One region of the Nonomuraea sp. NPDC049269 genome, then DNA from elsewhere that is predicted to be linked to it. Evidence: riboswitches for the same ligand, from Rfam matches in the RefSeq annotation. Region 1 holds a riboswitch; the other holds the start of a gene.
The links. A riboswitch is a leader RNA that binds a small molecule or an ion and turns the genes downstream of it on or off. The one in region 1 is predicted to bind cyclic di-AMP.

Region 2: linked by a shared signal. The riboswitch ahead of ACGFNP_RS42220 (hypothetical protein) and the one ahead of ACGFNP_RS55955 (hypothetical protein) in region 1 are both predicted to bind cyclic di-AMP.

What each region holds. Positions count from the first base shown of each region.
Region 1 covers NZ_JBICSO010000014.1:16,931-24,281, forward strand. The annotation lists gene ACGFNP_RS55930 (uridine kinase) at 1-32, shown strand, start outside; gene ACGFNP_RS55935 (TrpB-like pyridoxal phosphate-dependent enzyme) at 51-1,361, shown strand; gene ACGFNP_RS55940 (50S ribosomal protein bL37) at 1,411-1,488, opposite strand; gene ACGFNP_RS55945 (DeoR/GlpR family DNA-binding transcription regulator) at 1,620-2,399, shown strand; gene galT (galactose-1-phosphate uridylyltransferase) at 2,396-3,466, shown strand; cyclic di-AMP (ydaO/yuaA leader) riboswitch at 3,536-3,678, shown strand; gene ACGFNP_RS55955 (hypothetical protein) at 3,685-4,656, shown strand; gene ACGFNP_RS55960 (hypothetical protein) at 4,693-5,286, shown strand; partial or broken gene ACGFNP_RS55965 (M55 family metallopeptidase) at 5,296-5,694, opposite strand; gene ACGFNP_RS55970 (M50 family metallopeptidase) at 5,813-7,117, opposite strand; gene ACGFNP_RS55975 (response regulator transcription factor) at 7,273-7,351, shown strand, end outside.
Region 2 covers NZ_JBICSO010000008.1:574,362-581,712, forward strand. The annotation lists gene ACGFNP_RS42205 (PadR family transcriptional regulator) at 1-336, opposite strand, end outside; gene ACGFNP_RS42210 (MDR family MFS transporter) at 393-1,841, shown strand; gene ACGFNP_RS42215 (DUF5302 domain-containing protein) at 1,889-2,089, shown strand; cyclic di-AMP (ydaO/yuaA leader) riboswitch at 2,255-2,395, shown strand; gene ACGFNP_RS42220 (hypothetical protein) at 2,584-3,288, shown strand; gene ACGFNP_RS42225 (alpha/beta hydrolase) at 3,338-4,183, shown strand; gene ACGFNP_RS42230 (hypothetical protein) at 4,251-4,622, opposite strand; gene ACGFNP_RS42235 (roadblock/LC7 domain-containing protein) at 4,641-5,024, opposite strand; gene ACGFNP_RS42240 (hypothetical protein) at 5,054-5,995, opposite strand; gene ACGFNP_RS42245 (roadblock/LC7 domain-containing protein) at 5,999-6,376, opposite strand; gene ACGFNP_RS42250 (DUF4032 domain-containing protein) at 6,574-7,351, opposite strand, start outside.

The DNA of each region.
Region 1 (7,351 bases):
GTATGGCGGTGCTGATTGAGGGAGGGCGGTAACCGGCGCACACTGAGTCGGTGACTCCCAGCAACTGGTACAACATCGTTCCCGATCTGCCCGCGCCGCCGCCTCCGCCGCTGCATCCGGGCACGCGGCAGCCGGTGGGACCCGACGATCTGGCGCCGCTGTTCCCGATGGAGCTGATCGGCCAGGAGGTGAGCACCGAGCGGTACGTCGCCATCCCGCAGGAGGTGCTCGACGTCTACCGGCTCTGGCGGCCGACCCCGCTGCTCCGGGCGCGGCGGCTGGAGAAGGCGCTCGGCACGCCTGCCCGGATCTACTACAAGTACGAGGGCGTCTCCCCCGCCGGGTCGCACAAGCCCAACACCGCCGTCCCGCAGGCCTACTACAACGCCCGCGAAGGCGTACGGCTGCTCACCACGGAGACCGGCGCCGGACAGTGGGGCTCAGCGCTGGCCTTCGCCTGCGCGCAGTTCGATCTGGAGTGTCAGATCTGGATGGTCCGCGCTTCCCATGATCAGAAGCCATACCGGCGCTCGCTCATGCAGGTGTACGGCGCGACGGTGCACGCCAGCCCCTCGACCGTGACCGGGGCGGGCAGCAAGGTATTGGCGGACGACCCCGACTCGCCGGGCAGCCTCGGCATCGCGATCAGCGAGGCGGTCGAGGTGGCGGGCGCGAACCCGGACGCCCGCTACGCGCTCGGCTCGGTGCTGAATCACGTGCTCATGCACCAGACGGTGATCGGCGAGGAGGCGCTGGCCCAGTTGGCGGAGATGCCCGATCTGATCATCGGCTGCACCGGAGGCGGTTCGAACTTCGCCGGGCTCACCTTCCCGTTCCTGCGCGAGAAGCTGGCCGGGAACCTCGACGTGACGCTACGCGCCGTCGAGCCCGAGGCCTGTCCGTCGTTCACGCGGGGCGTCTACGCCTACGACTTCGGCGACACGGCCGGCCTCACACCGCTGCTCAAGATGCACACGCTGGGCCACGGGTTCGTGCCCGACCCGATCCACGCGGGCGGGCTGCGCTATCACGGCATGTCGCCGTTGCTGTCGCACATGTACGAACTGGGGCTGTTCGAGGCGGTGACCAAGTCCCAGACCGAGTGCTTCGAGGCAGGTGTGCGCTTCGCCCGTACCGAGGGCATCGTCCCGGCGCCCGAGCCGACGCACGCGCTGGCCGAGACCATCGCCGAGGCGCTGCGGTGCAGGGAGAGCGGCGAGGAGAAGGTGATCCTGACCGCGCTGTGCGGGCACGGCCACTTCGACCTGGCCGCCTATGATCGTTACCTGTCCGGGCGCATGCAGGACTACGCCCTCCCGCAGGAGCGCATCGATGAGGCCCTGCACGACCTGCCCGGCTAGGCCGCTTCACCGGCCGGGGTGAAGGGAGCTCACCGCGGCCGGTCCGCCGTCAGTTCGCGTTGGGGCGCTTGCCGTGGTTGGCCTTCTTCTTCTTGCGTGCCTTGGTCTTGCGAGATCGCTTGGCCATGGATGCCTCCAATGATCGGGTGCGCGTTCTCAACCTCTCGTGCCACGGTCTACCGCACAAGCCATGCGACCTAACATTCCCCAACATATCCGTGTCATAATTTGGTGGAATCTGTTGGAAGGAGCGGGGGCGTGCTCGCACAGCAGCGCCAGCAGGCGATCCTCGAACGCGTGCGCAGCAGCGGCGGCGTTCGGGTGGCCGACCTCGTTCGCGAGCTCGGCGTCTCAGACATGACGGTCCGTCGCGACCTCGAAGTGCTCGCCGAGCGCGGGCTGCTGGAGAAGGTACACGGCGGCGCGACCGCGCTGGGTCCCGGCTCGACCGAGGAGCCGGGCTTCACCGCCAAGTCCGCCCGCCAGCAGCAGGAGAAGGAGGCCATCGCGCGCCGCGCCGCCCAGCTGGTACGGCCCGGCACCGCGGTGGCGCTCTCGGCCGGGACCACGACCTGGGCCCTGGCCCACCACCTCGTCTCGGTGCCCGAGCTCACGGTCATCACCAATTCGATCCCCGTGGCCGACGTCTTCCACCGCAGCCCGCGCGCCGACCGCACGGTCGTGCTGACCGGCGGCGTACGCACACCGTCCGACGCCCTCGTCGGCCCGGTCGCGGTGGCCGCGATCCGCCGGCTGCACGTGGACACGTTGTTCCTCGGGGTGCACGGAATGAGCGTGCGGGCCGGGTTCACCACGCCCAACCTGCTGGAGTCGGAGACCGACCGGGAGCTGGTGACCGCGGCGCACCGGCTGGTCATCCCCGCCGACCACACCAAGTGGAACACCGTCGGCATCAGCACGATCGCCGAACTGACGGAGGCCGACGTGGTCATCAGCGACTCGGGGCTGCCCGAGGAGGCACGCATGGAGCTGGGCGAACGCGCCGGCGAACTGATCATCGCGGAGGACTCGCAGTGAAACGCACCATCACCCACCTGGCCGACGGCCGAGAGCTGATCTACTTCGACCGGCGCGACGACGCCGACCGGAGCGCGATCGACCGGCGGGCGCTCGACCCCAGGCCGGTGGCGTCGGAGCTGCGCTACGATCCGCTCACCGAGGAGTGGATCGCGATGGCGGGACACCGCCAGACGCGTACGTTCCTGCCTCCGGCCGACGAATGCCCGCTGTGCCCGTCGTCTGAGACACGCTCGTCGGAGATCCCGGCACACGACTATGACGTGGTGGTCTTCGAGAACCGCTTCCCCTCTTTTTCCGGAAATTTCGGGACTTATGAGGATGCCGGGGGGCTCAGTGAGGTCCGGCCGGGTGTGGGGAGGTGTGAGGTGGTGTGTTTCACCTCCGAGCACTCGTCGTCGTTCTCGCGGCTCTCCGATGAGCAGGTGGGCCTGGTCATGGAGGCGTGGGCCGACCGTACGGCCGAACTGTCCGCGATCGAGGGCGTGGAGCAGGTCTTCTGCTTCGAGAACCGGGGCGAGGAGATCGGCATCACGCTGCCGCACCCGCACGGGCAGATCTACGCCTACCCGTACGTGACCCCGCGGACCAAGCTCCAGCTCGGCGCGGCCTCCCGGCACCGGAGCGGCAACCTGTTCGCCGACGTGCTGGCGGCCGAGCGGGCCGCCGGGGTGCGTGTGGTGGCGGCCAACGAGCTGTGGACGGCGTTCGTACCCGCCGCCGCCCGCTGGCCGTTCGAGGTGCACGTGTATCCGCACAGGCAGACGCCGGACCTGGCCGCGCTGACGGAGGAGGAACGCGCCGCCTTCGCGCCGCTCTACACCTCCGTGCTGCGGGCGCTCGACGGGCTGTTCGGTGTCGCCATGCCGTACATCTCGGCCTGGCACCAGGCGCCGGTGCGGCAGGACCGTGACCTGGCCTATCTGCACCTGGAGCTGTTCAGCATCAGGCGGGCGCCCGGGAAACTCAAGTATCTGGCGGGCTCGGAGTCGGCCATGGGCGCGTTCGTCAACGATGTCCTGCCGGAGGAGGCCGCACGCATGCTTCGATCACAGGTAGATCTCTAATTGATTTCTGCTTGAAGTCGCCATGACCTTGGGTTTACCACTAATATCCCCTGAAGCACCGACCGAAATGGTCGGTGTTGGCCTAATCCCGGGTGCGTGACCTGGGAGCCGGGGACCCATCGCATCTTGGGGTGAATCCACTTCGGTGGTAAGGCGGCATCTCCCTGCCCGAACCCGTCAGCTAACCCGGTCGGCAGTCAGGGAGAGGAACCCCTCACGTGGCGACTGCGTCCCCCACGGGTCTTGCCATCGGTCTCATCACCGCCACTTGTGTGGCCTTCGGAGCCTTCACGGCCGTACCGGCTTCGGCCGCGCCGGCCGCGCCCAAGCCCAGCGAAGCCAAGCTCCGCGCGGAGCTGAAGGAGCTCGACCAGAAGGTCGACAAGCTCATCGAGACCTACAACCTCAAGCGCGTCGAACTCGCCAAGGCGAAAGAGGACTCGGAGACGACCAAGAAGCGGCTCGCGGCGGCGGATGCCAGCCTCGTCACCGCCCAGAAGCGCGTCGCCGAGCTCGCGCAGCTGCAGTACCAGAACGGCACCGGCTCGCTGCCGAACCTCACGTTCCCGAGCGACAGCTCCAGCGCGGCGGTGCTGGAGCAGCTCACGGCCTCGCAGCAGGCGATCGTGCAGAGCGTGGCCACCCTGAGGAACCTGAAGAAGGCGGCCGCGGACCAGGCGACCGCCCTGGAGACGAAGATCCGCGACGACGCGGCCAACGTGGCCAAGCAGCGGGACGACGCGCAGGACCTCATCAAGGACATCCAGAAGAAGCTGAAGGACCTCATCCCGTTCGGCCCCGGCCGCCGCTCGGACGGCAGCTGGGCGCCCGAGCTCCCGTCCGGCGCCGACAACATCACCGCCCGCATGCGGGTGATCCGCGGGCTGATCCAGAAGGACTTCTCACTGCCGTTCGAGGTCGGCTGCTTCCGCTCGGGCGGCGGCGGCGAGCACCCGCTGGGGCGCGCGTGCGACTTCATGATGAGCACCGGCGGCACCATGCCCACCGAGGCCAACCAGGCACTCGGCAACCGCATCGCGGCCTGGGCGATCGAGAACAAGGACAAGCTCGGGGTCAAGTACGTCATCTGGAAGCAGCGGATCAATCAGGGCTCGGGCTGGAGCCCGATGTCCGACCGCGGCAGCATCACCGAGAACCACTTCGACCATGTACACATCTCGATGTTCTGACAAGGGGACCCGCGGCCGAGAAAGGTTGATCACCTCATGTTCGATGACATCGTCGCTCGTTACCACGACATGCTGGATTACCTTGGACTCGACACCTTCGCGTACACGGTGACGGTCCCCGACTCCGGAGTTCTGTCGGTCGAGGATGCCGTGAGGCGCCTCCACTTCGACCATGCCCCCAATGAGCCGCACCGCAGGGGCGCCCTCCACCTCTATCAGGTCGGCTCCGGGGTCGTCACTCTGGACTGGGTCAACCTCGGTGACCGTGAGCAGATGATCCAGAGGCTGGCCGGCGACGGCTTCCGGCACTGGTACGTGTCCTTCGACATCAACGGCAGCACCAGCATGTACGTCCGGTACGGGGTCGCTGAGGGATACCTCGACCATCCCGAGCCGGCCTCCTTGCCCTCCACACCATGGACAGACCTCCTCGGCCCTCTGATGCCCTTCACCAAGATCCTCGCCGGCGGCTACGACAGCGAGGGCGCGGCGGCATCAGTGGACATCACGGCGGCGTGCCTGGCCGTGGTGGAGCTGGAAAGCGGTGTTCGCCTCGACGAGGACCTGATGCACAGGCCTCATTCGGCGCTGCCGATCCCCCTACAGGCCCTGGCACCGGCCGGCGCCTGAGGTGGTGATTCAGCGGCTGAGATAGTGGCTGGTCAGCGCGGACCAGACAAGGAGCACGTCCAACGCCGTCCTGGGACTGGCAGCCTGATAGCGGACCGTACGCGCGCCCGTCCGCTCGGTGCCCGGCACCAGGGCGGCCAGCTCCACGGCCCCATGGGGCCGTAGTTCGGCCTCTATGGCCAGTTCGTCGGGGACGGTCACCGGCCGAAGCGTTCCCGAGATGGCGCCGGCCCCGGCGGCGATGGCCTCCCGGGCGACCGCCGGGTGCTTGCTGATGGCCGTGCGTCCCAGCGCTGTCTTCACCGGGACGGTGACCACGCCAGGAAACGTCTTCTCCGCGACCGCGCAGATCACGTCGTCTCCTGTGACCAGCCCTATCGGGACGCCCACGGCCGCGGCCACCAGAGCGTTGAGTTCGGCTTGGGGTCTCCGACCACGTAGTCGGCGCGCCGGTCGAGCTGCTCGCCGAGCAGGTTGTCGGCGGGCCCGTGGCTTCGCGGGTACGCCGTAGCTGCCAGAAGGCGGGTCAGCCGGTGAGGGTGAGCGGGTTGATCAGGTCGGCGTAGACAAGCAGGCCGGCCATGATGATCATGACGAAGGCCAGGGCGTAAGTGAGCGGGAGCACCTTGGCGATGTCCACGTACCCGGGCTCGGGGCGGCGCCTGACGCGGGCGTAACCGCGCTTGAGGCCCTCCCAGAGACCGCCCGCGATGTGGCCGCCGTCGAGCGGCAGCAGCGGGATGAGGTTGAACATGCCGATCGCCAGGTTGAACCCGGCCAGCAGGTTGACCAGGAAGGCGACCTTCTGCTTGCTCGACAGGTCGGAGGAGAGGATCTCACCGCCCATGCGCCCGGCGCCCACGACGCCGACCGGGCCCTCGGGGTCGCGCTTGTCGCCGGAGAACGCGGCGTGCCACACGCCGACCATCTTCTGCGGCAGGTTCAGCAGCGACTCGGCGACCCGGCCGGTGAGCTGGCCCATGTAGCCGACGACGACGCCGAGGCTCTGCGGCTGCATGACCTCGGTGGGCATGACACCGAGGAAGCCGACGTTCTTGTCGATCTTCTTCGGGTCGGTGGCCGAGGGCCGGTCCTGGGAGATGAGGGTGACGTTGAGCGTCATCGGCTGACCGGCGCGGATGATGCCGACGGCGACGGGACCGGGGCGGTGCGAACGGATCAGGCGGGTGGCGTCGTCCCAGGTGGTGATCTTCTGGCCGCCGAAGGAGACGATCCGGTCCCCGGGCTTCATGCCGGCCTGGGCGGCCGGTGTCGGCTGGTCGGTGGCCCGGCAGTCGGTCCGCTGCTCGCTGACCGGGATCACGCAGGTGTTGGTCTTCGGCGACACCACGGGGGTCAGCGTGGGCAGGCCGATGCCGACGAGCAGGACGGAGAAGAGGATGAACGACAGCACGAAGTTCATGAACGGGCCGCCGGACATGATGATGACCTTCTGCCACCACTTCTTCCGGTAGAACACCCGGTCCTCGTCGCCCGGTCGCACCTCTTCCTGCGCCACGTCGCGGGCGGACTCGATGAGGCCCTGGAACGGGCCCGTGGAGCTGCTCCTCAACCTGGTCGGATCGTCGCCGGGCCGTGGCGGCAGCATGCCGATCATGCGGATGTAGCCGCCCAGGGGGATCCACTTGATGCCGTATTCGGTCTCGCCCCGCCGGATGGACCAGGCGGTCGTGCCGAAGCCGACCATGTACTGGGGCACCCTGACGCCGAAGATCTTGGCAGGCACCAGGTGGCCGAGCTCGTGCAACGCGACGGACGCCATCAGCCCGATCAGGAAGACGATGATCCCCGCGAGGTAAAGCCAGTTCATCTAGTCCCGCTCCAGGGCAGACAGAAGGTCTCGACAGCCCCAGAGTAGTCGAAGTCCTCACGCCTCGATGGCTTGCGCACCCTTTGCGAGCTCGGCAGATTACGTTGACAGTACGCGATCAAGCGATCACTCTGGGAGATGACGGAGGTGGAGCCTTGATCCGGATTCTGGTCGCCGAGCATCTGCCGCTGGTCCGGCGCGGACTGGTCGCTTCGCTCGACGCGGAGCCCGACC
Region 2 (7,351 bases), on a different contig from region 1:
CACCGCGATCGCCGACTCCCGGTCGAGCAGCGGGAGCAGGAACGCCTGGAGCGCCACCTCGCTGCGTGTCGCGGAGCTCGGCTCACGCTCGACCAGCCAGGAGCGGAGCTGGCTCGCGCCCTCAGGCGTGATCGCGTAGAGCTTCCGCCCGCGTGCCCCCTCAGACTCGACCGCCACCAGCCCGTCGGCGGCCATCTTCACCAGCTCCGGGTAGATCTGCGTGTGCCCGGCCTGCCAGACGTGATTGAGCGACCGCTCGAATGATTTCGCCAGGTCGTAACCGCTGGCCGGCCCCGTGGCGTCGAGGAGCCCGAGCAGTGCGATCCGTAGGGACATGTACCTGAGCATAGCGAAGTCTTGACATGTCAGTTCTTACATGTCAATCTCCACGCGTGAATACTGACACGAAGCGCGGAGGCGATGGCCTCCTGTTGGTCGCCGTGCTCGGCGGCATGTTCCTGGCGATGCTCGACCAGACGATCGTCGGCACTGCCCTGCCCCGGATCACCGCGGAGCTGGGCGGCACCGATCTCTACACCTGGGTGGTCACGGCGTACCTGCTGACCTCGACCGTGACCGTGCCCCTCTATGGAAGGCTGTCGGACCAGCACGGCAGGAAGCCGCTGCTGCTCACCGGCATGTCCGTGTTCCTCGTGGGGTCCGCGCTGTGCGGGGTGGCCCAGGACATGACCCAGCTCATCCTGTTCCGCGCGCTGCAGGGCCTGGGCGCGGGCGCGCTGTTGCCGCTGTCGATCGCCCTGGTGATCGAACTGTTCCCGCCGGACAAGGGCGGGGCCCGGGTGCAGGGGGCGATGGGCGGGGTGATGGCGCTCAGCTACCTCGCCGGGCCTTTCCTGGGCGGGCTCTTCACCGACCACGCGAGCTGGCGCTGGGCCTTCTATGTGAACGTGCCGATCGGCCTGGTGCTGATCGGGATCATCGTGCTGCGCCTGCCGCGACAGCCGGGGCACGGCGGCGGGCGGCCGGACTACCTGGGCATCGGGGTGTTCACGGTGGCCATCAGCGCGCTGCTCATCGGCCTGACCGAGAAGGGGCTCGACGCCCACACCTGGACCAGCGTGCCGGTGGTCGGGCCGATCGTGCTGGCTCTGGCGTTGCTGGTGGTGTTCGTGGTGGTGGAGAGGCGGGCCGAGGCGCCCATCATGCCGTTGCACCTGTTCCGTAACCGTACGTACACGCTGGTCAACGTGACGTCGTTCTTCACCGCCTTCTGCATGTTCGCCGGAGTGGTGTTCCTGCCGCGTTACTTCCAGGAGGCGCTCGGCGCCACCGCGACCGAGTCGGGGCTGCGGATCTACCCGCTGACCCTGGCCATGGTGGTGGGCAGCGTCGTCATGGGCGCGCTGATGAGCCGCACGCGCGTCTACAAGCCGTGGCTGGTGGCGGCGCCGTTCCTGCTGGCGGTGGGCGCGCTGCTGTGCTCTGGTCTGACGCTGGACACGCCGCCCTGGGTGCTCGTCGGGTGGATGGCGCTGATCGGCCTCGGCATGGGCCCGATGCTCTCCGGCCTGACGGTGGCCGTGCAGTCCTCGGTGCCGCCCCAGTACATCGGCACGGCCTCGGCCAACCTGACCTTCTTCCGCCAGATCGGCGGCTCGGTCGCGCTGGCGCTCGCCGGCACCGCGTACACTTCCGAGATCACCACAGAGGCGCCGCTGCACGGGCTGGCCGCCGCGCACGCCTCGGCCGCGGCCCTGGTCATTCCCTCGCTGGGCGTCGCGGGCGCCCTCATAGCGCTGGTCGCCCTGATCGCCATGCCCGGCGCGCGCATCGACCGGCAAGCTTCACAGCCCAAGGTCGAGGCTGGTTTCGCGTCCTGAGCGACGCCATGGGAAGCTGTCCTTGTCCCCAACACCAGGAGGTCCTCATGGCGGAAACACCGGAGCCGGAAGTCGACGAAACTCCCGAGGACGAGATGAAGCGCAAGTTCCGCGAGGCGCTGGAGCGCAAGCGCGGACAGCACGCCGACTCGAGCGCGGGTGGCAGGGGCAACGACCCTTCCAAGATTCACGGCGCTCACGGGCCCGCCGCCAGTAAGCGTTCTTTCAGGCGGAAGAGCGGCGGCTGACAAGGGCTTTTCGAGGGGTACGGCATGCCGTACCCCTCTTTTTTCTTGACCTCCTAGGTAGATCTTCGCCCGATTCATGGGCTTATGTTTGCCTTTGTCCGATTATCTCCATATAGTCCATGACAGTTACCAGCCGGTGACCAGGCGCTTCAGCAGAGAGGCGCCGACCGGCAGGCGCCGAATCCCGCTCAGGCGAGAACCGGGGAACCACCGTTCCTTAGGGGTGAATCCGACCACAGTCGGTCGGTAGGGCATCTCCACGCCCGAACCCGTCAGCTAACCCGGTAGGCGAGATGGAGAGGACACCTACCGCATGCGTTACCTTCCTGCCGTGCCGCCCGTCCGCGTGTTGTCATCCGCCCACGACTGACCGGCACCTTCCCCCAAGCTCTTCCCGCGCTCCGCGTAGCGACCGTTAGGCACTCCGCCCGGCTACGCCTTTCTGCTGCGAGCGCTCTCTCCCCCTGTACCCGTATAAAGGACTTTGCTGCTCCATGTCTGTTCGCTCTGCCATGCTCACTGCCGCCCTCGTCGGCGCTCTGTCCATCGGAGCCGCCACCGCCGCACACGCCGACTCCGGCACTGACAAGAAGGTCCTGCTCAAGGGTTCGACCACGGCGTCCTACTTCTGGGACGACTCCTCCGGTCGCGCCGGGGACACCGGACTGCCGGCCAGCGGCAAGCCCATGCAGAAGCGTCTCGCCGCCAGCCCGAGCTGGCCGCTCATGACAGAGGGCTACGTTGTCTACAAGGGCAAGAAGATGCCCTTCTTCGTCGGTGACCGCGGCCCGGGCGTGCCGTCCTCCAGCGGTGTCATGCTCGACCTCGACGCCAAGACCTTCGCCGACCTGACCGGCGGCCGCTTCAACTCCAGCACGCTGGGTGTGGACGGCAACGGCGGCAAGGGCCACATCAAGGTCGACTACATCATCACCAAGTGGGGCAACGGCCCGGGCAAGAAGAACTACCCGGTCGCCTTCTCCACCGGTGCCTACGCCCGCGTGGACCACAACCCCGCCAAGCCCCCGAAGATCGTCACGGCTCAGAAGACGACCCCCAAGCAGGCTCCGGGCGCCAACGTGCCCGCGGTGCCGGTGGCCGACAAGAGCGTCGCTCTCGACGGCGCCGTGGTGGGGGCCGGGCTGGCGATCGTCGGCGGCGGCGTGATGGTCGGTCGTAAGCTCCTCCTCCAGCGCTGACGGCCTGTCGGTCTTTGCTTCGCGGGAAACAGAATGTCATTCTGATCCCGTGACCAAGCATGCAGTCGCCAACGGCATCCAGATCGCCTACGAGACCTTCGGCTCGTCCGACGGACGTCCCCTGCTCCTCATCATGGGGCTCGGCGCCCAGCTCATCCACTGGGACGACGAGCTCTGCGAGCTCCTGGCGGAGCAGGGCCATCACGTCGTCAGGTTCGACAACCGTGACGCCGGACTCTCCACGCACCTGCACGACGAGGGCGTTCCCGCATTGGGGACGTCCTCGTCGTATTTGCTGGACGACATGGCCGACGACGCCGCCGGGCTGATGGACGCCCTCGGCTGGACCGCCGCCCATGTGGTGGGCGCCTCGATGGGCGGGATGATCGCCCAGACGCTCGCCATCCGGCACCCCGAACGCGTGCTGACCCTCACCTCGATCATGTCGACTCCCGGCCCGGACGTGGCCCCGCCCACGCCGGAGGCCAGCGCGGTGCTGCTCGCACCGCCCGCGGCCGATCGGGCGGGCGTCCTCGCCCAGGCCCTGGCGACTTGGTCCGTGATCGGCTCGCCCGGCTTCGACCTGGACCGGGAGCGCATCGTCCGGATGTCCGGCCAGGCGTACGACCGGAGCTTCGACCCGCCGGGCACGACCCGCCAACTGGCCGCGATCCTGGCTTCCGGCGACCGTACGGAACAGCTCGGCACAGTGGGCGTGCCCACCCTGGTCATCCACGGCGAGGCCGACCGGCTCGTCCCGGTCGCCGGTGGCCTGGCCACGGCGGCGGCGATCCCGGGCGCCAGGCTGCTGACGTTCCCCGGCATGGGCCACGATCTGCCCAAACCGCTCTGGCCGGAGATCGTCGACGCCATCACCAAGCTCACCACCGGCTGACCTGCCGGAGAGCGCTGGAGGACGGTGGCTCGCGTTCGCCGCGCCCGTACGCGAGCCACCGGGTCTGTCAGACCTCCAGCTTCTCCTCGATGCCGCGTAGCTGGTGCCTGGCCATCGCCAGGTTGGCCCGCCCCCGGTCCATGGCGAGATAGAGGAACAGCCCCTTGCCGCCGCGTCCGGTGATCGGCCGGATGATGTGGTACTGGCCGCTGAGCGTGATCAGGATGTCCTCGATGGATTCCTTGAGCCCCAGCGAGTCCATCGTGCGCAGCTTGGCCTTGACCACTTCCGTGTTACCCGCCGCGGCGACCTGGAGATCCAGGTCCTTCGAACCGCCGAGCGCGCCCAGCGCCATGCCGCTGCCGTGGTCGACGATCGCCGCTCCGATCGAGCCGTCGATCGTCATCATCTCCTTGAGAGAGACGTCCATGCTGGCCATGCCTTCCTCCGTTCAAGGTCAGTGAATCCGTGCTGCGATGGCGGCCACGCTGGCCGCCGTCTTGCGGCCCTCCAGCCGGAGGAGCCCGAGATTGGTGCCGGGCTCAGCCAGGACTGTGAGGACGATGGTGGGGCCCGCCGCGTAGAAGGCGGCGAAGCCGGCGGTGCCGGAGATGAGCGTCTCCTCCAGTACGCCCTGGCACGTCATGATCGTCATTCGCCTGCTCAGCGCGAGCAACGCCGCCGACAACGCGGCGGTCTGCTCGCTGTTGCCGTTGGCTCTGCCGCCGTTGTCGCAGGCGATGGTCATGCCGTCGACCGTGCAGGCGACGCTCCCGCTGATGTCCGGGGTGCGCTCGCGCAGGAGAACCATCTCCCTCAGCACCTCTTCACACAGCTTCACCGGTGGCCTCCTTTGCGGGCGGAGGAACCTCATGACAGCTCCTCCAGTGCCTTCTTCAGGCGCATCAGCAGGGCCAGGTCCGTGGGGTCCGCCGAGATCGGCGGGCCGAGCGGCAGCCCCCGGGCATCGGAATCGTGTGGTGGCCGCTGATCCGCCGAGCCACGCACCCGCCGCGGCAGCGCGCCCCGCCGATCCACGACGGCCTGCGCCGCGCCGTCTTCGGGGGCTTCTGTCGCGTCGTCTGGGGCGCCTGCCGCGTGCCGTGCCGTGCCTTCCTTGGTGGCCCGTGTTGTGGTCGCGCCCTTGTACGGGCCGTCTTTGGCGGGCTCTTGAGGTGGTGCCAGCAGCCCGGCCGCGGCCATCCTCCGTACGGCCAGCAGCACCGAATAGCCCGACCTGCCGAGTCGTTTGGCCAGGTCAAGCGGTGTCGCCTCGGCATCGGCCCCGGTGACGACCTCCCACTGGACCGAGTCCAGCGTCACCCCGTTCCCCGGCAGCCGCGGCAGCGGCCGTACCGGCGCCGTGTCCAGCTGGGCGGACGGCCAGATCTGCGCGAGATAGGCCCGGCGGCGCGCGCACTCGCGCATCAGCCCCGCCACGTCGAAGTACCACTGCCCGCCCAGCCAGTGCTGCTCGCCGGGCCGGAACTTCGGCCGGTTCCCACCGGCCGGCAGCAGGAAGAACGCGGCGTCCAGGACCGCCGCGAGCACGCAGTACTGCAGCTCGCCCAGCGTGACGGGCCCTTCTTCCAGCAGCCGGGCGCAGCCCCCGTCGGCCTGCAACCGGCGCAGCGCGGTCTCCGGCAGCCGCCCCCGCGCCGCCAGCACGCGCTCGACGCCGGGCGTGTGGGCGCACTCCATGTACGTGACGCGGCCCTCACTGAGGAAGATCGTCCCGGCTCGGCCCACGCGGAGGGCGCCCGTGGAACGTTCACGGGCGAGACCGGCGAGGAGCGTGTCCAGCGGTGCCATGGCTCAGGTCAGAAACTGGCTGGAGATGGCTTGCAGGCGATAGCGCGCCAGGGCGAGGTTCGACCGTTCCAAGTCGAGGCGCAGGTAAATGATGAGCGGCCCCTCGAATACCGTTTCCAGCATCCTGAGTAAGTGATGGCCTTTGTCGGTAGTAACCAACATGTCGTCAATGCGGACCGTCTCGCCCGGGCACGAACGGGACAGGCCATCCGTCGTCGCGCGCAGCGTCTCGGTCAGGGCGGCGGCGGAGCGCTCGGCGTCCACACCCTGCGGCGGCCCGCTGATGGCCACGGCCATGCCGCTCGTCTGGTCGAGGAGCATCGCGTCCAATGCCCCTGGTATCGCCATGACCTCGGTCAGGCAGTCGTCCAGTCCCAGCACGTGCACCCTCCCACGCCGTCGTGAGGACTGAGACAGCGTAGGAGCGATGGATGGCAGCGCGGTGATCGCATAAAGCGAGATATGTATGAAGTTGAAGATGTCTACGGCCAGGGAGGAGAAAAACCTAACCGCGACGGAGATTTCCTGAATTCATCTGTTTGATCGCGGCATTCAGGAATTTCGTTCACATTATGCGCCTACTGAAGCTCTGCGGGCTCCTCGGAGAGTCCGCCCGGCTCCTCCGGCAGGAGCGCCTTCTCGTCGGGCTTGTGGACGAGCACCTTGTCCACGTACGACTTCACCGCGGCCGCGATGCCGACATCGGCCCCGGCCGCCTCCGACAGGTACCACCGGTGGTCCAGCACCTCGTGGAACAGTTGCGCGGGCTCCAGCTTCCCGCGCAGCCGGGCCGGAATGGCCTCGACCGTCGGCTGGAACACCTCGGCCAGCCACCGGTGCGCCACGATGGCCTCGTCCTCGTGCCGCAGGCCCTTGGCGACCCGGAACCCGTCGAGGTCGTTCAGCAGCCGCCTGGCCTGGTTCTCCTCGACGTCGAGGCCGGTGAGCCGGAGCAGCCGCCGCTGGTGGTGCCCGGAGTCGACCACCTTGGGCCGCACGATGAGCCGCCCGGTGCCGACCTTGCGCCGGACCATCATCTCGGCCACATCGAAGCCCAGCAGGTTGAGCCGCCTGATCCGCTGCTCCACCCGGTGCCAGTCGACCTCCTCGATGATCTCGTCCTGAGTGATCTCGTTCCACAGCCGGTGGTAGCGGGTCACGATGTCCTCGGCGGTGTCCATCGGGTCGATCGACGGGTGCAGCAGCTCGCCGGCCTCCAGGTCGAGCATCTCGCCGAAGATGTTCGTGTGCGCGGCGTCGATGTCGGCGAGCCGCTGGCCCTCACTGATCATCGGGTGCATCTCACCGGTCTCCGCGTCCACGAGGTAGGCGGCGAACGCACCGGCGTCCCTGCGG